2 linked regions of the Variovorax paradoxus EPS genome follow. The protein of the gene in region 1 interacts with the protein of each later gene in a pairwise test. Links are inferred from orthologs where the notes say so. Each region holds a gene or a part of one and is shown on either strand. Other genes may lie near its edges. The genes, in order: VARPA_RS02160 and VARPA_RS28410.

The links.
Region 2: the proteins of VARPA_RS02160 (region 1) and VARPA_RS28410 interact in binary tests that used the Escherichia coli proteins (3 or more experiments, as listed by UniProt). The link is inferred for Variovorax paradoxus EPS from one-to-one orthologs.

Annotation. Positions count from the first base shown.
Region 1 is NC_014931.1:457,019-466,777, forward strand. What follows is about bases 3,534-6,443. They hold VARPA_RS02160 (PTS sugar transporter subunit IIA), read left to right. Parts: upstream 3,534-4,709; coding sequence 4,710-5,177; downstream 5,178-6,443. Other genes in these bases: VARPA_RS02150 (ATP-dependent helicase), read left to right, coding at 3,534-3,837; hpf (ribosome hibernation-promoting factor, HPF/YfiA family), read left to right, coding at 4,159-4,488; hprK (HPr(Ser) kinase/phosphatase), read left to right, coding at 5,276-6,229; fur (ferric iron uptake transcriptional regulator), read right to left, coding at 6,345-6,443. Also shown: VARPA_RS02140 (Kelch repeat-containing protein), read left to right, coding at 1-480; magnesium/cobalt transporter CorA, read right to left, coding at 521-1,507; more of VARPA_RS02150, read left to right, coding at 1,720-3,533; more of fur, read right to left, coding at 6,444-6,764; VARPA_RS02175 (outer membrane protein assembly factor BamE), read left to right, coding at 6,853-7,410; dapB (4-hydroxy-tetrahydrodipicolinate reductase), read left to right, coding at 7,549-8,352; VARPA_RS02185 (MotA/TolQ/ExbB proton channel family protein), read left to right, coding at 8,364-9,059; VARPA_RS02190 (ExbD/TolR family protein), read left to right, coding at 9,074-9,544; VARPA_RS02195 (glycogen/starch/alpha-glucan phosphorylase), read right to left, coding at 9,669-9,759. UniProt on the Escherichia coli protein: Seems to have a role in regulating nitrogen assimilation.
Region 2 is NC_014931.1:6,177,822-6,187,944, reverse strand. Bases 4,298-7,571 are described here. They hold VARPA_RS28410 (DUF4118 domain-containing protein), read left to right. Parts: upstream 4,298-4,623; coding sequence 4,624-7,371; downstream 7,372-7,571. Other genes in these bases: kdpE (two-component system response regulator KdpE), read left to right, coding at 7,376-7,571; VARPA_RS31860 (hypothetical protein), read left to right, coding at 4,472-4,606; VARPA_RS28415 (hypothetical protein), read left to right, coding at 4,298-4,482. Also shown: potassium-transporting ATPase subunit KdpA, read left to right, coding at 1-1,396; potassium-transporting ATPase subunit KdpB, read left to right, coding at 1,410-3,518; potassium-transporting ATPase subunit KdpC, read left to right, coding at 3,531-4,115; more of VARPA_RS28415, read left to right, coding at 4,180-4,297; more of kdpE, read left to right, coding at 7,572-8,074; VARPA_RS28400 (hypothetical protein), read right to left, coding at 8,126-8,566; VARPA_RS28395 (hypothetical protein), read left to right, coding at 8,608-8,865; fusA (elongation factor G), read left to right, coding at 9,163-10,123. UniProt on the Escherichia coli protein: Member of the two-component regulatory system KdpD/KdpE involved in the regulation of the kdp operon. KdpD may function as a membrane-associated protein kinase that phosphorylates KdpE in response to environmental signals.

The sequences.
Region 1 (9,759 bases):
CTGCTTTCCACAGGGAAAGTGCTCGCTGTCGGGGGCGCGACTGGAACGGTTGCGCACGCCTGCTCCTGTGGCCTCAGGACCGTTGCGCAGGCTGAGTTGTTTGATCCTTCCACCAACATGTGGTCGTCGGCAGGCAGTCTGCTCGTCGGTCGGAATGGTTTCTCGTCGACGTTGATGCCGACAGGGCGGGTGCTCGTCGCCGGTGGGAGCATTCAGGGTGAGATCGATCAATCGACGCAGGGGTTTCGCAGAACGATCCCCTCCCCACTGAGCAACGTCGAGGTCTACGATCCGCTGACGAACATGTGGCAGTCGTGGGGGACGTTGCTGGCAGCTCGCTCCGGGCATTCGGCTTCGCTCATGTCCAGCGGGAAGCTGCTGTTATCTGGCGGTTCGGCAGCAAACCCCGATAACCCGACGAACCCAGATCCCTACGCATGGCACATCGAATTCGTGACCTCCAGTGAAATCGGCTGGTAGCCGCTGTAGAGAGCGTGGCGGTTGTGAGTTCCGCCGCCGGCTACTTGAGCCAGCCGCGCCGGCGGAAGTACCACATCGGCACCAGCGCGCTCGCCGCCATCAGCACGATGGCATACGGATAGCCCATGGCCCAGTCGAGCTCGGGCATGAACTTGAAGTTCATGCCGTAGATGCTCGCGATCAGCGTGGGCGGCAAGAGCGCGACGCTCGCCACCGAGAAGATCTTGATGGTCTTGTTCTGGTTGATGTTGATGAAACCGACGGTCGCATCCATCAGGAAGTTGATCTTGTCGAAGAGGAAGGCCGTGTGGTTGTCCAGCGATTCGATGTCGCGCAGGATCTGCCGGGCCTCTTCGAACTGCTCGGCGTTGAGCATCTTGCTGCGCATCATGAAGCTCACCGCGCGGCGGGTGTCCATCACATTGCGGCGGATGCGGCCGTTCAAGTCTTCCTGTCGCGCGATGAGGCCGAGCACCTCGCCGGCCAGCTCGTCGGTGACGTTGCCCGAGAGCACTTTCTTGCCCGCCACTTCGAGCTCGTCGTAGATGTTCTCCAGCGTGTCGGCCGAGTATTCGGCGTCGGCGTCGAAGAGCTTGAGCATCACTTCTTTGGCGTCTTCGATCAGCCCCGGCGCGCGGCGTGCGCGCATGCGCAGCAGGCGGAACACGGGCACGTCTTCGTCGTGGATCGAGAACAGAACGCCGCGGCTGCGCAGATCGGTGTTGTGCTGGTTGAGGATGAAGGCCACACGCACGGTGCGCGGGTCTTCGTCGTCGTCGATCAGGAAGTCGGAACGGATGTGCAGCTCGCCGTTGTCTTCCTCGTAGAAGCGGGCGGACTCCTCGATGTCCTCGTCCATCGCGTCTTCGGGAATCGAGAGGCCGTAGTACTGCTTGATCCAGCGCTTTTCTTCGAGCGTGGGCGATTCGAGGTCGACCCAGATCGGCTGGAACTTGGAGAGCTCTTCCAGCGACTCGATCTCTTCCTGGACGAGGCGGCCGTTGGCGAGCGTAAAGATGTTGAGCATGGGCTCACTCCCGGGGATGACTGAAACGGTGGGCGAGGGAGGGGCGCTTTCAATTCCCGGGCCCGGCGCGAGCGCGTCAGAGGGGAGTTGAAAGCTGCCGAGACGGGGCGGTTTCCATGGGGAGTCTCCGGTTGCAGCGAGGCGCGATTATGTCACCGGGCACATGTCGGCAACCTGACTGAACTGGACGGACATACAGTAAAGTCGTGCCCATGCAGACCGCTGCGCCCCCCGTAATTTCCGCTGCGCCGAAGACGCAAGCCGAGCGCCTTGCCGCGGCGTTGGCCACGCTCAACGACGACCAGCGCGCAGCCGTCGAGCACGGCGTCGGCGCTGCGGTGGCCGACGATCACCGCCCGCTGCTGGTGATTGCCGGTGCCGGTTCCGGCAAGACCAGCACGCTGGCGCATCGGGTGGCGCACCTGATCGCGGACGGGGTCGATCCGCAGCGCCTGCTGCTGCTGACTTTCTCGCGCCGCGCCGCGCAGGAAATGGAGCGCCGCGCGGGCCAGGTGCTGGCCAAGGTGCTCGGCCTCAAGTCGGAACGCCCGCCCGCGCTGCCGTGGGCCGGCACCTTTCACGGCATCGGGGCGCGGCTCTTGCGCGAGTACGCGCAACAGATCGGACTCGACGAGAACTTCACGATCCATGACCGCGGCGATGCCGAAGACCTGATGGGGCTGGTGCGCCACGAGCTGGGCCTGTCTTCCACGGTCAACCGCTTCCCGCGCAAGGGCACGTGCCTCTCGATCTATTCGCGCTGCGTGAACACGCGCGCCTCGGTGGCCGAGGTGCTGAAGGAGGCCTTCCCCTGGTGCGGCGAATGGGAGGCCGAGCTCAAGACGCTGTTCGGCGCCTACGTCGAAGCCAAGCAGCAGCAGAACGTGCTCGACTACGACGACCTGCTGCTCTACTGGGCCGAGATGGTCGCCGAGCCCGCGCTGGCCGAAGCCGTGGGCGCGCGCTTCGACCATGTGCTGGTCGACGAGTACCAGGACACCAACCTGCTGCAGGCTTCGATCCTGCTGGCGATGAAGCCCGATGGGCGCGGCGTCACGGTGGTGGGGGACGACGCGCAATCGATCTACTCGTTCCGCGGCGCGACGGTGCGCAACATCCTCGATTTCCCTTCGCAGTTCAGTCGGGAGGCGAGGGTGGTCACGCTGGAGCGCAACTACCGCTCGACGCAGCCGATCCTCGACGTATCGAACCGCGTGATCGCGCAGGCGGCCGAGCGGCATGCCAAGACGCTCTGGACCGACAAGCCCTCCGCCGGCAAGCCGCAACTGGTGCTGGTGCCCGACGAGGCCGGGCAGGCGCGCTGGGTGGCCGACAAGGTGCTCGCGCACCGCGAGGGCGGGCTTGCGCTCAAGTCGCAGGCGGTGCTGTTTCGCACCTCGTCGCACAGCGCGGCGCTCGAACTGGAACTGGCACGCCGCAACATCCCCTTCGTGAAGTTCGGCGGGCTCAAGTTTCTCGAGGCTTCGCATGTGAAGGACCTGCTTGCCGTGCTGCGGTTTGCCGAGAACCCGCGCGGGCGCATGGCGGGGTTTCGCGTCACGCAGCTGATTCCCGGCATCGGGCCCGTCACCGGCACGCGCTTGCTCGATGCGATGGACCAGGCGGCCGATCCGGCCGCGGCCGTGCGCGACTTCGTGCCGCCGTCCGCGGCACGCGAGCAGTGGGCCGGGTTCGCCGAGGCCTACGCCGCGTTGCGTGCGCCGTCGCTGGCGTGGCCGGCCGATGTGGAGCTGGCGATGGGCTGGTATCTGCCGCACCTGGAGCGGCTCTACGACGACACCTCCGGCGTGCGCCGCCAGGACGTGGAGCAACTGGTGCGCCTCGCCGCGGGCTACGGTTCGCGTGAGCGCTTCCTGACCGAGCTCACGCTCGATCCGCCCGAAGCCACGAGCGATCGCCCGGGGCCGCCGCTGCTCGACGAGGACTACCTGATCCTCTCCACCATCCATTCGGCCAAGGGCCAGGAATGGAACTCGGTACATGTGCTCAACGTGGTCGACGGCTGCCTGCCGGCCGACGTGGCGCAGAGCGCGCACGAACTCGAGGAAGAGCGGCGCCTGCTCTACGTCGCGATGACGCGGGCCCGCGACCATCTGCACCTCCTGGTGCCGCAGCGCTTCTACATCACGCAGCAGGCGGTGCGGGGCGACCGGCATCTGTATGCGAATCGCACGCGCTTCATCACGGAATCGGATCTCGCTGGCTTCGAGCAGCAGACCTGGCCACCACCGCCGGTTCAGCCGCCCGCGGTGCCTCCGCCCGCCGCGGTGATCGACCTGCGCAACCGCATGCGCGCGGCCTGGCGCTGAAGCGGCTGGCCCTTCGCCCGGGAGGGTCACCAGGCGAGAAGTGCGTTAACACTTGCAAGCAAAGCGCCACGAAGGCGGGCCAAGCTGCACGGGCAGCTATCGATTCAATAGCGGATTGAAGCAGGCCCCAGGCGCTCTCGCCACCCGGAGAACCCAGGTATTGCAATACCGTGACAGCTTGGGCATAGTGAATCGACCGACCCCTCTTTCCTCCCCTTCCTCCTCTTCTCTCCCTTTCCCCGCACCACACCTGTTTCGCCGGCCACGCTCCAATCCGGAGCGGGGTCATTTCCCCAACCGTCAATTCTCAGGAGGTCATTCATGAATTTGACGATCAGCGGTCATCACCTCGACGTCACCCCTGCCTTGCGCACCTACGTCACGAGCAAGCTGGACCGGATCACACGGCACTTCGACCAGGTGGTCGATGTGAAGGTGATCCTCACGGTGGAAAAGCAGAAGGAAAAGGAACGCCGCCAAAGGGCGGAGTGCAACATTCACGTCAAGGGCAATGACATGTTCGCGGAGTCGAGCCACGCTGATCTCTACGCTGCGGTCGATGAGCTGGTCGACAAGCTCGACCGCCAGGTTGTTCGCCACAAGGACCGCCTGCAGGACCACCATCACGTCGCGCCCAAACGCGTGATGTGAACAAGGAGCGGGGCTCTCGGGCCCGCTCGCACCACAGGCCGCCTTCGGGCGGCCTTTTGCTTTTCCGACCATCGCCGTCGGACTTTTGGGTTTTCTGTTGGTTTCTGCCGGCTTCTGCCTGGGGCAGCGAGGCCTCTGGGCAACATGTAAACAGAAAGTAGATAGGGGGACTGGGGGTTTTTACCAACCGGGTGCATAATCGCCCCCGCTCTGCTCCCACCATGAATCGCCTCGCGTCCATCCTGCCGCCCGCCCAAGTGCTTGTGAGCGTTGACGCTACCAGCAAGAAACGTGCTTTCGAAGAAGCTGGCCTTCTGTTCGAAAGCCTCCATGGCCTGGGGCGCGCCCTCATCACCGACAGCCTCTTTGCGCGCGAGCGCCTCGGCTCCACCGGCCTGGGCCACGGCGTTGCCATTCCGCATGGCCGCATCAAGGGCCTCAAGGCGCCGATGGCCGCGGTGTTCCAGCTGGCGAATCCCATCGGCTTCGACGCTCCCGACGAGCAACCCGTCGCGCTCCTGATCTTTTTGCTGGTGCCCGAAGCGGCCACGCAGAAGCACCTCGAAATCCTCTCCGAAATCGCCGAACTGCTGAGCGACGCCGGCCTGCGCGAGCAAATCAAGTCCAGCACCGATGCCACCGCGCTCCACGGCCTGATCGCCGGCTGGCAGTCGACCCAAGTCGCCTGAGCGCATGCGTCGGCGTGCGCGGCTGCTGCTAAGCTGCGCGACACCTCCCCTGTCACTCATCCATCCAATGCCGGCGCCGAGCGCCGCCTTCTGACCGCATGAAGCCGACCGTCATCAGCGCCGATGCCATGTTCGAGGAGTTCCGCGGGTCGCTCCGCTGGGAATGGCTCGCGGGACTCGGCGCTTCGGAGCGCCAGTTCGATCCCGAGGTCATCAGCCGCGCCCAGTCTGCCGCCGACCTGGTCGGTTACCTCAACTACATCCACCCGTACCGCGTGCAGATCCTCGGCGCCCGCGAGGTGGCCTACCTCACGCGCGGAAGCCCCGACGACTGCGCACGCCGAATCGCCCGCATCGTCACGCTGGAGCCGCCGATGCTGGTGCTGGCCGACGGCCAGGCGCCGCCCGACGAACTGCTGTCGATCTGCGAACGCGCCCAGTTGCCGCTCTTCGCCACGCGCGAATCGTCGGCTTTCGTGATCGACCTGCTGCGCGCCTACCTGTCCAAGCACTTCGCCGAGCGCACCTCGATGCACGGTGTGTTCATGGACATCCTGGGGATGGGCGTGATGATCACGGGCGAGTCCGGCCTCGGAAAAAGCGAGCTGGGGCTCGAGCTGATTTCACGCGGCAATGGCCTGGTGGCCGACGATGCGGTCGACCTCTACCGCATCAACCAGAACACCATCGAGGGCCGCTGCCCCGACCTGCTGCTGAACCTGCTGGAAGTGCGCGGCATCGGCCTCCTGGACATCCGCGCGATCTTCGGCGAGACGGCGGTGCGCCGGAAGATGCGCCTGAAGCTCATCGTGCACCTGGTGCGCCGTGACAGCTTCGAGCGCGACTACGAGCGCATGCCCTCGGCGCCGCTCACGCAGGACGTGCTGGGCATCCCGGTGCGCAAGGTCATCATCCAGGTGGTGGCGGGGCGAAACATCGCCGTGCTGGTCGAGGCGGCGGTGCGCAATTCGATCCTGCAGCTGCGCGGCATCGACACCTATGCGGATTTCGTGGCGCGCCACCACAAGGCGATGGAAACCGGCCAAGACTGACCCCGTTTTGCCAGGGACACCGCGGAACCGGCTTTGCCGGGCCGCCGGTGTCGCCCCCTGAAAGGGGGTTGGCGAAGCGACACGAAGTGCGCGAAGACTGGGGGTAAGCCCTGTTCTAGCGCTTCTTTACGCAGTCGCCGCAGAGGCCGTAGAGCGACATCGCGTGGTCCTGCAGGATCCAGCCCTTGTCCTTGGAAATCATCTGCTGGCGGCGCTCGATCTCGGCGTCATAGAACTCCTCGACCTTGCCGCACGAGGTGCAGATCAGGTGGTCGTGGTGCGTGCCTTCGTTGAGTTCGTAGACCGCCTTGCCGCTCTCGAAGTGGCTGCGCTCCAGGATGCCGGCCTGCTCGAACTGCGTGAGCACGCGGTAAACGGTGGCAAGGCCGATGTCGGAATGTTCGTTGAGCAGGACGCGAAACACGTCTTCGGCCGTCATGTGCCGCTGGCTGCCCGTCTGGAAGATTTCCAGAATCTTCAGGCGTGGCAAGGTGGCCTTGAGGCCGGTATTTTTGAGTTCGTCGATATTGGCCATGATGGTTCCTGCGCCCTGTGCCGCGGTCAGGTCCTGAAAAGGCCAGCCGCTACAATGGCCGATCATATCGCTACCCCCTTTTCCTCCCATGCTTGCCATTTTCCAACGCCGTTCCTGGCTGCTGGCTGCTGCCGTCGCCGCGACGCTCTGCCTCGGTGCCTGCAGCGGTTTCAGCGATCGCACGCGTGGCGCGCTGGCCGCGGTCACGCCCTACAAGGTCGAAGTGGTCCAGGGCAATTTCGTGTCGAAGGAGCAGGTCGCGGCGCTCAAGCCCGGCATGTCGCGCCAGCAGGTGCGTGAAATCCTCGGTACTTCGCTGCTGAACGACGTGTTCCATGCCAATCGCTGGGACTACGTGTTCACCATCCGCCGCCAGGGCGTCGAACCCCAGGAGCGCCACCTGACCGTGTTCTTCAACGGCGAGCTGATGGACCGCTTCGTAGGCGACGAGATGCCCAGCGAAGAAGAATTCGTCGCCACGCTCGACACCCGCAAGAAAACCGGCAAGGTGCCCCCGCTCGAAGCCACGGAAGACGAGCTCAAGAAATTCGCGCCGGCCAAGGACGGGAAAGCCGATGCCTCCGCCTCGGCAACGACCGTGCCCCCGCTGCCGGCCGCCTACCCACCGCTCGAAGCCGCGCGCTGAGCGCAACCAGAGCGGGCGGCGCCCGCCGAGTCAGGCGGCGTCCGTCCGGTCCCCCATGGTTCCAAGTGGCCTGCGGGCCATTCCGATGACTGAATCCGCGTGACTCAACCTACCTCTTCCTCCCCCTCCGCCACCTCCGTGCCTCGCCGCATCGCCATCGCTGGCGCTTCGGGCCGCATGGGCCACATGCTGATCGAGGCCGTGCGCAATGCGCCTGACTGCCGCCTGGCCGGTGCCCTCGACATCGCCGGCAGCGAAGCCATCGGCAACGATGCCGCCGCTTTCCTCGGCTTCACGAGCGGCGTGCCCATCGTGGCGGACCTGCGCACGGGTCTCAAAGACGCGCAGGTGCTCATCGACTTCACCCGCCCCGAAGGCACGCTCGCGCACCTCGCGGTCTGCCGCGAGCTCGGCGTGCAGGCCGTCATCGGCACCACCGGCTTCAGCGACGCGCAGAAGGCAGAAATCGCCGAGATCGCGAAAGACGTGGCCATCATGCTGGCCCCCAACATGAGCGTGGGCGTCAACGTCACCTTCAAGCTGCTCGAGATGGCCGCCAAGGCGATGTCGACCGGTTACGACATCGAGATCATCGAGGCCCACCACCGCCACAAGGTCGACGCGCCCTCGGGCACCGCGCTCAAGATGGGCGAAGTCATTGCCGACGCGCTGGGCCGTGATCTCAAGGACTGCGCCGTCTACGCCCGCGAAGGCATCACGGGCGAGCGCGATCCGTCGACCATCGGCTTCTCGGCCATCCGCGGCGGCGACATCGTCGGCGACCACACCGTGCTGTTCGCGGGCATCGGCGAGCGCATCGAGATCACGCACAAGTCGTCGAGCCGCGTGACCTACGCGCAGGGCGCCCTGCGCGCGGTGCGCTTCCTGGCCGAGCAGAAGTCCGGCCTGTTCGACATGTACGACGTGCTCGGTCTACGTTAAGGTCAACTCCGATGAGCGTCCTCGAACTGCTGACCCATGGCGACGGCGTCAGCCGCTCGGTGGCGGCGCTCTTGCTGGCGATGTCGATCGCGAGCTGGGTCGTGATTCTCTGGAAGACGTGGCTGCTGCGCGGCGGCACGCGCGATGTGCTGCGCAGCATCGCGGCGTTCTGGCAGTCGGCCACGCTGGCCGATGCCGAGCAGAAGCTCCAGGCCTTCGACCGCGCGGCGCTGGTCTTGCCCGCGGTCGTTGCCATCAAGAATGCGGCGGCCGTCAACGTCAATGGAACGCTGGGCGCCACGGCCGATCGCAACCAGCGTCTCACGCGCGTGCTGCGCGATGCCTTGCACGGCGCATTGCGGCGCCTGCAGGCCGGGCAGATTCTTCTTGCCACTGTCGGCGCCACGGCGCCCTTCGTCGGGTTGCTCGGCACGGTCTGGGGCATCTACGGCGCGCTGACGGGCATCGCGGGCCAGACCGGCGGCTTCACTATCGACAAGGTGGCCGGCCCCGTCGGCGAAGCGCTCGTCATGACCGCCTTCGGTCTGGCGGTCGCCATTCCGGCCGTGTTGGCCTACAACGTCTTCGGACGCGTCATCGGCCGCATCGAAGCCGAGCTCGAAGGCTTCGCGCACGACCTGCTCGGCAGCTTCGGCGCGGCGCCCGCGCCCGTTGCACCGCCGCCCGCGCGGCCGATGCCGGTCTAGGAGCTGCGAGAACCATGGCCTTCGGACGCACTTCGCTCGGCAGCAGCGCCGCAGGCGGTGGGCGTGCGACGGGCGCTGGCGGACAACGGCCGCTCTCGGACATCAACGTCACGCCGCTGGTCGACGTGATGCTGGTGCTGCTGGTGATCTTCATCATCACGGCGCCGCTGATGGCCAGTTCGATCAAGCTCGACCTGCCGCAAACCGATGCCGGCCAGCCCAACGACACGCCCAAGTTCGTGAGCCTCGCGGTCGATGCATCGGGCAAGGTGTTTCTGAACGACAAGCCCGTGACCCACGAAGAGCTGGCGGCCCAGCTCGAGAAGTCCGCGGCGGACAGCAAGGACACCGAAGTGCAATTGCGCGCCGATCAGACCGTGCCCTACGGCAAGGTGGTGGCGCTCATGGGCATTGCGAACAAGGCGGGGTTGAGCCGCATCGGGTTCGTGACCGAGGCCGAAGCGCCCCCCGAAAAACCGCGCTGAATTTGTCTTGCTCCTTCCCCCTTTGGGGGAAGGTTGGGATGGGGGTGGGCAGAGCGCTCGATGGATGCGCCGCGTGCCCCCACCCCGGCCCTCCCCCGGACGGGGAGGGAGAAATTCCGGAGACTCAGCCGAGCACCACCGGCTTGGTGTTCCAGATCTCATGCGCGTACTGCGCAATCGTGCGGTCCGAAGAGAACGCCCCCATCCCCGCCACA
Region 2 (10,123 bases), 5.7 Mb from region 1 along the record:
CTTCTTCTCCGCCGCCACCGGCATCGCGGTTGCCTTCGCGCTGGTGCGCGGCTTCGCGCGCCGCGGAGATGGCGCCGGAAGCAAGGGCCTGGTCGGCAACTTCTGGGCCGACATCACCCGCGTCACGCTGTGGGTGCTGGTGCCGCTGTCGTTCGTGCTCGCGGTCTTCTTCGTGGGCCAGGGCGTGATCCAGAACTTCGATGCCTACAAGGACGTGGCCACCGTCGAGACCACCGCCTTCCAGCAGCCGAAGAACGGCGCCGACGGCCAGCCGCTCAAGGACGAGAAGGGCGCCCCGGTGATGGAAGACGCCACCACCAGGACGCAGACCCTCGCCATGGGCCCGGTCGCGTCGCAGGAAGCGATCAAGATGATCGGCACCAACGGTGGCGGCTTCTTCAACGCCAACTCGGCGCACCCCTACGAGAACCCGACCGCGCTCAGCAACCTGCTGCAGATGATCGCGATCTTCCTGATTCCGGCGGCCCTGTGCTTCGCCTTCGGCCGTGTCGTCGGCGACATGCGCCAGGGCTGGGCCGTGCTCGCGGCGATGACGGTCATGTTCGTCGTCGCGGTGATGGTGATCACGCCGGCCGAGCAGGGCGGCAATCCGTTGTTCGCATCACTCGGCGTCGACCAGGTGTCCAGCGCATTGCAGAGCGGCGGCAACATGGAAGGCAAGGAAGTGCGCTTCGGCATCGACGCCTCGGCGCTCTTCGCCGCCATCACGACCGCGGCCTCGTGCGGCGCGGTGAACGCGATGCACGACTCGCTCACCCCGCTCGGCGGCATGGTGCCGATGGTGCTCATGCAGCTTGGTGAAGTGGTGTTCGGCGGCGTCGGCAGCGGCCTCTACGGCATGCTGATCTTCGCGATGCTCGCGGTGTTCATCGCGGGTCTCATGATCGGCCGCACGCCCGAGTACCTGGGCAAGAAGATCGAGGTGCGCGAGATGAAGCTCATCTCCATCGCGATCCTGGTCACGCCGATCCTGGTGCTGGCCGGCACCGCGGTGGCGGTGATCGCAGGCGCCGGCAAGGCCGGCATCGCGAACCCCGGTGCGCACGGCTTCTCGGAAATCCTCTATGCGTTGACCTCGGCCGCCAACAACAACGGCAGCGCCTTCGCCGGCCTCTCGGCCAACACGCCGTTCTACAACGGCCTGCTCGGCCTCGCCATGTGGCTCGGCCGCTTCGCGATGATCGTGCCGGTGCTGGCCATTGCCGGCTCGCTGGCCGCCAAGAAGCGCCTGCCCGTCACCAGCGGCACGCTGCCCACGCACGGCCCGCTGTTCGTCTCCTTGCTGATCGGCACCGTGCTGCTGGTCGGCTTGCTCAACTACGTGCCGGCGCTGGCCCTCGGGCCGATCGTCGAACACCTGGTGCTCTGGAAATAAGAAGGAGCCCACCATGACTGCCAACACCAAAACCTCTCTCTCGCTGCTCGACGCAGCGCTGGTCAAGCCCGCCCTCTGGGGCGCCTTCGCCAAGCTGGACCCGCGCACCCAGTGGCGCAACCCTGTGATGTTCATCGTCTATATCGGGAGCATCCTCACCAGCCTGCTCTGGGTGCATGCGCTGAGCTTTCCCGGCGACACCGGCATGAAGCCCGGCTTCGTGCTCGCCATCACCGTGTGGCTGTGGTTCACCGTGCTGTTCGCGAACTTTGCCGAGGCCCTGGCCGAAGGCCGCAGCAAGGCTCAGGCCGCTTCATTGCGCGGCTTGCGCAAGGACACCTGGGCCAAGAAGTTGACGGAGCCGCAACAGCAGCACCATGGCGGCCAGTGGCTGCCGGAGCAGGCGCCCAACCTGCGCAAGGGCGACGTCGTGCTGGTCGAGACCGGCGACGTGATTCCGCTCGACGGCGAAGTCATCGAAGGCGTGGCCTCGGTCGACGAAAGCGCCATCACCGGCGAATCGGCGCCCGTGGTGCGCGAATCGGGTGGCGACTTCTCTGCAGTGACCGGCGGCACCCGCGTGCTGTCGGACTGGCTGGTGGTGCGCATCTCGGTGAACCCGGGCGAGTCGTTCCTGGACCGCATGATCGGCATGGTCGAAGCGGCCAAGCGCCAGAAGACGCCCAACGAGATCGCGCTCACCATCCTGCTGGTGGCGCTCACGCTCGTGTTCCTGATGGTCACCGTCACGCTGCTGCCGTTCTCGGTGTTCAGCGTGGAGGCCGCGGGTGCGGGCACCGTGGTGTCGCTCACCGCGCTGGTCGCGCTGCTGGTGTGCCTGATCCCGACCACCATCGGCGGCCTGCTCTCGGCCGTCGGCGTGGCCGGCATGAGCCGCATGATGCAGGCCAACGTGATCGCGACCTCGGGCCGCGCGGTCGAAGCGGCCGGCGACGTCGACGTGCTGCTGCTCGACAAGACCGGCACCATCACGCACGGCAACCGCCAGGCCAGCGCCTTCCTGCCAGCGCCCGGCGTGACCAAGGCGCGCTTGGCGCGTGCCGCGATGGTTGCATCGCTGGCCGACGAAACGCCCGAAGGCCGCAGCATCGTCGACCTGGCGCGCCGCGACGGCCTCGAAGCCACGGCCGTGGAGGGCGCACGCTTCGTGCAGTTCACCGCGCAGACGCGCATGAGCGGAGCCGACCTGCCCGCCGCCCCCAACAGCCTCGATACCGATGTCGTCCTGTTGCGCAAAGGCGCTGTCGAAGCGGTGCGCCGCCACGTCGAAGCGTTGGGCGGCAGCATGCCCGCCGAGATGCTGCGCGCGGCCGAAGAGACGGCGCGCCGCGGCAGCACGCCGCTGGCCGTGTCGGAAGGCAATCGCGTGCTCGGCGTGGTCGAGCTCAAGGACATCGTCAAGACCGGCATCAAGGAGCGCTTCGCCGAACTGCGCCGCATGGGCATCAAGACGGTGATGATCACCGGCGACAACAAGCTCACCGCCGCGGCCATCGCCGCCGAGGCCGGCGTGGACGACTTCCTCGCCGAAGCCACGCCCGAGGACAAGCTCGCGCTCATCCGCAAGTACCAGTCCGAAGGCCGCCTGGTCGCGATGACCGGCGACGGCACCAACGACGCGCCCGCGCTCGCGCAGGCCGACGTGGCGGTGGCGATGGGCAGCGGCACGCAGGCCGCGAAAGAGGCCGGCAACATGGTCGACCTCGACTCCAACCCGACCAAGCTGCTCGAAGTGGTGGAGACCGGCAAGGCGCTGCTCATGACGCGCGGCTCGCTCACCACCTTCTCGATCGCAAACGACGTGGCGAAGTACTTCGCGATCATTCCCGCGATCTTCGTCTCGACCTATCCGCAACTGGGCGCGCTCAATGTGATGCGCCTCGCGAGCCCGTCGTCGGCGATTCTTTCGGCGGTGATCTTCAACGCGCTCGTCATCGTGTTCCTGATTCCGCTCGCGCTCAAGGGCGTGCGCTACCGGCCGGTGGGCGCTGCCGCACTGCTGCGCCGCAACCTGGCCATCTACGGCCTGGGCGGCCTCGTCGTCCCCTTCATCGGCATCAAGTTGATCGACTGGCTGCTCGTCGCAGTCCACCTGGTCTGAGGAGCATTTCTCATGAACAACAACAGCAGCATTCTTCGCCCCGCCATCGTGCTCTTCGCACTGCTGAGCGCACTCACCGGGCTCATCTATCCGATGGCCGTCACCGGCGCCGCGAAAGCGGTGTTTCCGAAGGAGGCCGCGGGCAGCCTGATCGTGCTGGACGGCACGACGGTCGGCTCGAAACTCATCGGGCAGAACTTCAGCGATCCGAAGCACTTCTGGGGGCGCCCGTCGGCCACCGCGCCGCAGCCCTACAACGCGAGCGCCTCGGGCGGCGCGAACCAGGGGCCGCTCAACCCGGCGCTGACCGATGCGATCAAGGCTCGCGTCGAAGCGCTGCGCGCCGCGGACCCGGGCAACACCGCGCCGGTGCCGGTCGATCTCGTCACGGCCTCGGCCAGCGGGCTCGATCCGGACATCAGCCCCGCCGCCGCGCACTACCAAGCGGGGCGCGTTGCGCGTGTGCGCGGGGTGCCGGTCGAACAGATCAACGCGCTGATCGAGAAGCACACCCAGGGCGCGCTCTGGGGGCTGCTCGGTGAATCGCGCGTCAACGTTCTCGCACTGAATCTCGCGCTCGATGCATCGGTGCGTTGAGGAGAAAAACATGGCTTATGCCGCTTATCGTGAACACCCCGGCGTGCTGCGAACGCACGCTCCCATGACCGCCACGAGCCCGTTCTATGTGCTCGATGTCACCGTCTGCTGCGCCGACGCATTGCGCGTGCGCCGCAGCATCGCGGGCTCCCCCGATGCGGGCGTGGTGCGCTGCGAGCCGCTGTTGCACGCCCTGTGCTCGCAAGAGAGCGACGCACCTTGCGTGCGGCTCATGATCCGCCTGCCTATCGCCAGTTACGCCGAGGTGCTGCACCGCCTGATCGAGTGCGTGCCCTCCGGCGAAATCGGCCGGCTCGTGAGCTGGCGCGAGCACCTGGCACGCTGCGGGCTGCGCGATGGTCACTGATCTCTTTCATGCGTTGTTGGCGCTCGCGGCGCTGTTCGTGCCGCTCGGCTTTGCGTGGTGGGCGCTCTCGCGCACCGCGCGGCGGCACGAGGCCAAGCGCCGCAAGGGCGGCCCGATGCGATAACCTGCGCAGCCACCGCCATGCATGACGCCCGCCCCGACCCCGATGCCCTGATTGCGCAACTGCGCAACGACGAGGCGCGTGCACTGCGCGGCAAGCTGCGCATCTACTTCGGCGCCAGCGCCGGTGTCGGCAAGACCTGGGCAATGCTGAGTGCGGCCCAGCGCGAGCGCACCGCGGGGCGCGATGTACTCATCGGTGTGGTCGAGACGCACGGCCGCAGCGAAACCGCCGCGCTGCTCGCGGGGCTCGATACACTGCCGCTGCGCGAGCTGGCCTACCGCGGCCGCACGCTCGCCGAGTTCGACCTCGACGCCGCGCTCGCACGCAAGCCCGCCGTGCTGCTGGTCGACGAACTGGCCCACACCAATGCCCCCGGATCGCGCCACGCCAAGCGCTGGCAGGACGTGCAGGAGCTGCTGGCCGCAGGCATCGAGGTGTGGTCGGCGCTCAATGTGCAGCACCTCGAAAGCCTCAACGGCACCGTCGGCGCGATCACCGGCGTGCGTGTGCACGAGACGGTGCCCGACACCGTGCTGGACGAGGCCGACGAAGTGGTGCTGGTCGACGTCACGCCCGACGAACTCACCGCGCGGCTCGCAGCCGGCAAGGTTTATCTGCCGCAGCAGGCTGAGCGCGCCGCGCAGAATTTCTTTCGCAAGGGCAACCTGATCGCGCTGCGCGAGATTGCGCTGCGCCGCACCGCCGAGCATGTGGAAGACGATGTGCGCGGCTGGCGGGTCGAGCAGTCCGGGGCGGTCGGCAACGGGCAGGGCGGCGCTTCGCTGCAGGCCTGGAACACCTCGGGCGCGATCCTCGCCTGCGTCGGTCCGCACGAAGGCGCGGCACAGACGGTGCGCACCGCGGCGCGGCTCGCGGGCCAGCTCAACGTGCGATGGCATGCGGCGTACGTCGAAACGCCGCGGCTGCAGCGCCTCGCTGCCGCAGAGCGCGACCGCATCCTCGCAGTGCTCAAGCTCGCCGAGGAACTGGGCGCTGCCACCGCGGTGCTCACGGGTTCCGATGTGGCCGAGCAACTGTCCGAGCAGGCCCGCCGGCTCAACTGCGCGACGCTGGTGATGGGGCGGTCCGAGCCGGTCGGCGGATGGCGTCGTTGGTGGCCCGCCACGCGGGTCTCGTTGCCGCGCGCGCTGGCGCAACGCGCGCCCGCGCTCGATATCCTGGAAGTCGGTCGTGCCGACAGCGCGCGCCGCCTCGCGCGCACGCCGCTCAACACGCCGCGCGCCGACGACGACGATCACGAGAAGGCGCCGATCCACTGGCCCGGCTACGCGTGGGCGACGGCCACCAGCGTGGCACTCACCCTGCTCTGCACGCCGCTCGCCAACGTGCTCGAACTCTCGAACATCGTGATGCTGTTCCTGCTCGGCGTGGTCGGTGTCGCGATGCGCTTCGGGCGCGGGCCTTCGGCGCTCGCGGCCTTGCTCAACGTGGCCGCGTTCGATTACTTCTTCGTGCCGCCGCGCCTGTCGTTCGCGGTGAGCGACGTGCAGTACGTGCTGACCTTCGCGATCATGCTCGGCGTCGGCCTGCTGGTGGGGCAGCTCACCGCGGGGCTGCGCTTTGCGGCCGGCGTATCGACCAGCCGCGAACGGCGTGCGCGCTCGCTGTTCGAACTCACGCGCGAACTCTCGGCGGCGCTGGAGAGCACGCAGGTCGTCACGCTCGGCGCCGCCGCGGTGCAGGGCCACTTCGGCGGCCATGCGCTGGTGCTGGTGACCGATGCGGCCGATCAGCTCGTGCTGCCGACAGAGCCGCCCGAGGGCTTCGATGCGCAGGTCGCCGACTGGGCCTTCCGCCACGGTCAACCTGCAGGCCTTGCGACCGCCACATTGGCTGCGCAGCCTTGGCACTACGTGCCATTGAAGGCGCCGATGCGTGTGCGCGGGGTGCTGGCACTGTCGCCCGCGCAGCCGCGCTGGTTGCTGATTCCGGAGCAGGCGCAGCAGCTCGACACGCTGGCCCGGCAGATCGCGATCGCGCTGGAGCGCGTGCACTACGTCGAGGTGGCGCAGCAGGCCGTGGTCGAGATGGAATCGGAGCGCCTGCGCAATGCCCTGCTCGGCGCGATCTCGCACGACGTGCGCACGCCGCTCACCGCGCTGATCGCGCTGGCCGAATCGCTGCAGACGCTGCCGGCCGAAGAACACGGCAACGCGGCACGCGCCATCGTTGCGCAGGCGCACGAGCTGCACGCGCTGGTCAACAACCTGCTCGACATGGCGCGGCTCGAAAGCGGCATCGCGGGCGGCGCGGTGAACCTGCGGCGCGACTGGCAATCGGTCGAGGAGGTCGTGGGATCGTCGATCCGCGCGGCGCACACGTCGCTGGGCGACGCCGTCGTGCAGACCACGCTCGATGCGGACCTTCCGCTGGTCGAATTCGATGCGGTGCTGATCGAACGCGTGCTCGTCAACCTGCTGGAGAACGCCACCAAGTACGGTGCGCCACCCATCGTGGTGGGCGCACGCGCCGAACCCGGCACGCTGGTGCTCACGGTGCGCGACCACGGGCCGGGCCTGCCTGCCGCGCTGCTGGGCCACGAACAGAAGCTGTTCGACAAGTTCACCCGCGGCGAGGCCGAATCGGCCACACCGGGCGTCGGCCTGGGGCTCGCGATCTGCCGCGCGGTGGTGAGCGCGCACGGCGGCGAAATCACGGCGGCCAACGCGCGCGACGGGGGTGCAGAATTCACCGTCACCCTGCCACGCCGCGAGCCGCCCGAACCGGCCGAAGCCCAACTCTGAACCCATGCCATCCCCCACCGCCATCGTGATCGAGGACGAGCCGCAGATCCGCCGCTTCGTGCGCGGCGCGCTCGAAGCCGAGGGCTGGCTGGTGCACGAGGCCGGCACGCTGCGCGACGGCCTTGCCGCGGCCGGCACGCGGCAGCCCGACCTGCTGGTGCTCGACCTGGGGCTGCCCGATGGCGATGGCGTCTCATTGATCCGCGATGTGCGCGGCTGGTCCGCGGTGCCGATCATCGTGCTGTCGGCACGCACCGACGAGGCCGACAAGATTGCAGCACTCGATGCCGGCGCCGACGACTACCTCACCAAGCCCTTCGGCACCGGCGAGCTGCTGGCCCGCGTGCGCGCCAACCTTCGCCGCCCGCGCGCCGCCGGTGGCGGCAACGATGAGCCTGCCGAAGCCGTCTTCCGATTCGGCGAGATCGAACTGGACCGCGCCGCACGCATCGTGCGCCGCGCCGGCGCCGAGGTGCACCTGACGCCGACCGAATACCGCCTGCTCTCCGTGCTGGTCGCGAATGCGGGCCGCGTGCTTACGCAGCGCCAGTTGCTGCGCGAGGTGTGGGGGCCGTCGCATACGGACCAGAGCCACTACCTGCGCATCTACATGGGGCACCTGCGGCAGAAGCTGGAAGCCGATCCGGCGCAGCCTCGGCATCTGTTGACGGAGACGGCGGTGGGGTATCGGTTGGTGGTCTAGCTGCCGGGAGGTGCGACGGCATCACCGCCTTCGACGCTGCCCGCTCTGGCCTCAGAGGCATCCCCACAGATATACCGATTTCTTCTTGGCGACCGCCTCGTTCGCAAGCCTTCGGAGATCTTCCACAACGGGATGCAATTCCGCGGGATCGCACGCGAGCTCTTCCGTCTTTGCCCATTTTTCAAGCACGGGGCCGAGCGACCCGGAATCCAGGCGCGTCAACAGGATCGTCAGCTCATCGGGAAATCGGTTGAGCCATGCATCGCTGTCCTCGCCGATCTCGATGTACTCGAGGGTGTGCCTGTCGACATCCCATTCCTTGCCTTCCATGATGGCCCAGAGCGTGGTGATCTCGATATCCGTAAAACGCTTGTGCTGCGCGGGGTCCAGCAGTTCCTCGATCTCGTCGCCTTCATCGGGCTCTTCGATCCGGTTGGCGTAGCGCAACGCCTCCGTGGGGTTGGCGGCGAAAAAATCCGAAAGTATTCCCATCTTTTGTTCCTCAAGAGTTGAATGGAGGGCTGCCGAAGCGCATGGTCTGCGAAGCCACAGATCCTGATGTCGATTACATCCTCCCGCTGCATCGTCAGTTTTACGGATCGATGACGGCCACCGAGGCCGGCCGATGCCTCCGCACCTGTCGCGTTGCGAGGCTTTTGCGCGGACAAGCACTGTGGCTCCCAGCCAACATGACCATGGCGCACGGCTTGTCTTCGGTGCCGCGCACAAAGACAATGCGCCCCACCATGAAATTCATCCAAGCCATCGAGGCGAGCATCACCGCCACCTAACACCGCCTTCGATCGCGTTCGGAAGGCGTTGTGCCTTCCGGTCTCCAACCCCGGCAGGCTCGTCCCTCCGGGGTTTTGTTTTTTCAGAGTTCACTTCACACCATGCGTACCTACGACAAGCTGATCGCCACGATTCCCCTGCGCCGGAGCGTGGACACCGTGCGCCCGGGCTCCGGCCGCCGCATCAGCAGATTGCACATCTCTCGTCGCTAGCCTTCAGGCGAATCTCGCCTGGGCTGGCGCACCGCCAACCAGGCATCCGAAGCGCATTTCGCGCTTCGACAAGAAAGATTCGTCATGAACCCGAAACTCAGAAACATCCGCAACATCGGCATCATTGCCCACGTCGACGCGGGCAAGACCACCACCACCGAACGCATCCTGTTCTACGCCGGCGAGAGCCATCACATCGGTGACGTGAGCCGCGGCACGGCCCGCATGGACTTCGAGCCGCAAGAGCAGACGCGCGGCATCACCATCAGCAGCGCGGCCATCACGGTCCACTGGAACGCAACGCAGATCAACCTGATCGATACGCCCGGCCACATCGACTTCAACATCGAAGTGAACCGTTCGCTGCGTGTGCTCGACGGTGCGGTCGTCGTGTTCGACGGCGTCTCTGGTGTGGAGCCACAGACCGAAACGAACTGGCGCCTCGCGGACAAGTACCGCGTGCCGCGCATCGCTTTCGTCAACAAGCTTGACCGGCTCGGCGCGGACTTCCTGCGCGTGGTCGCGATGATGGAAGAGCGCTTGGGCGTGACGGCGGTTGCCGTGCAGTTGCCCATCGGCTCCGAAGGCGACTTCCGCGGTGTGATCGACCTGATCGGCATGCGCGCGCTTGTCTGGGACAAGGACGATGCCAGCCAGCCGTATCGCGTGACGGACGTACCGGCCGATGCATTGGCGCTGGCGTTGCACCATCGTGCACGGCTCGTGGAGCTTGCGGTCGAACAGGACGAAGCATCGATGAACGCCTACCTGAATGGCGAAGAACCGACGCCCGAAGCGCTGTGCGCGTGCATCCGCAAGGGTGTACTGGCCGGTGCCTTCGTGCCCGTGCTCGCCGGTTCGGCATTCCGCAATCGCGGCGTGGAGCCTTTGCTCGATGCCGTGGTGGACTGGCTGCCCAAGCCCGGCGAAGTGGAGATGGCATGCGACCCGGCGGCGCCGTTCGCGGCCCTCGCGTTCAAGGTCGTGACCGATGACCACGGCGCGATGGTGTTCGTGCGGGTCTACAGCGGTCGGCTGCGGCGCG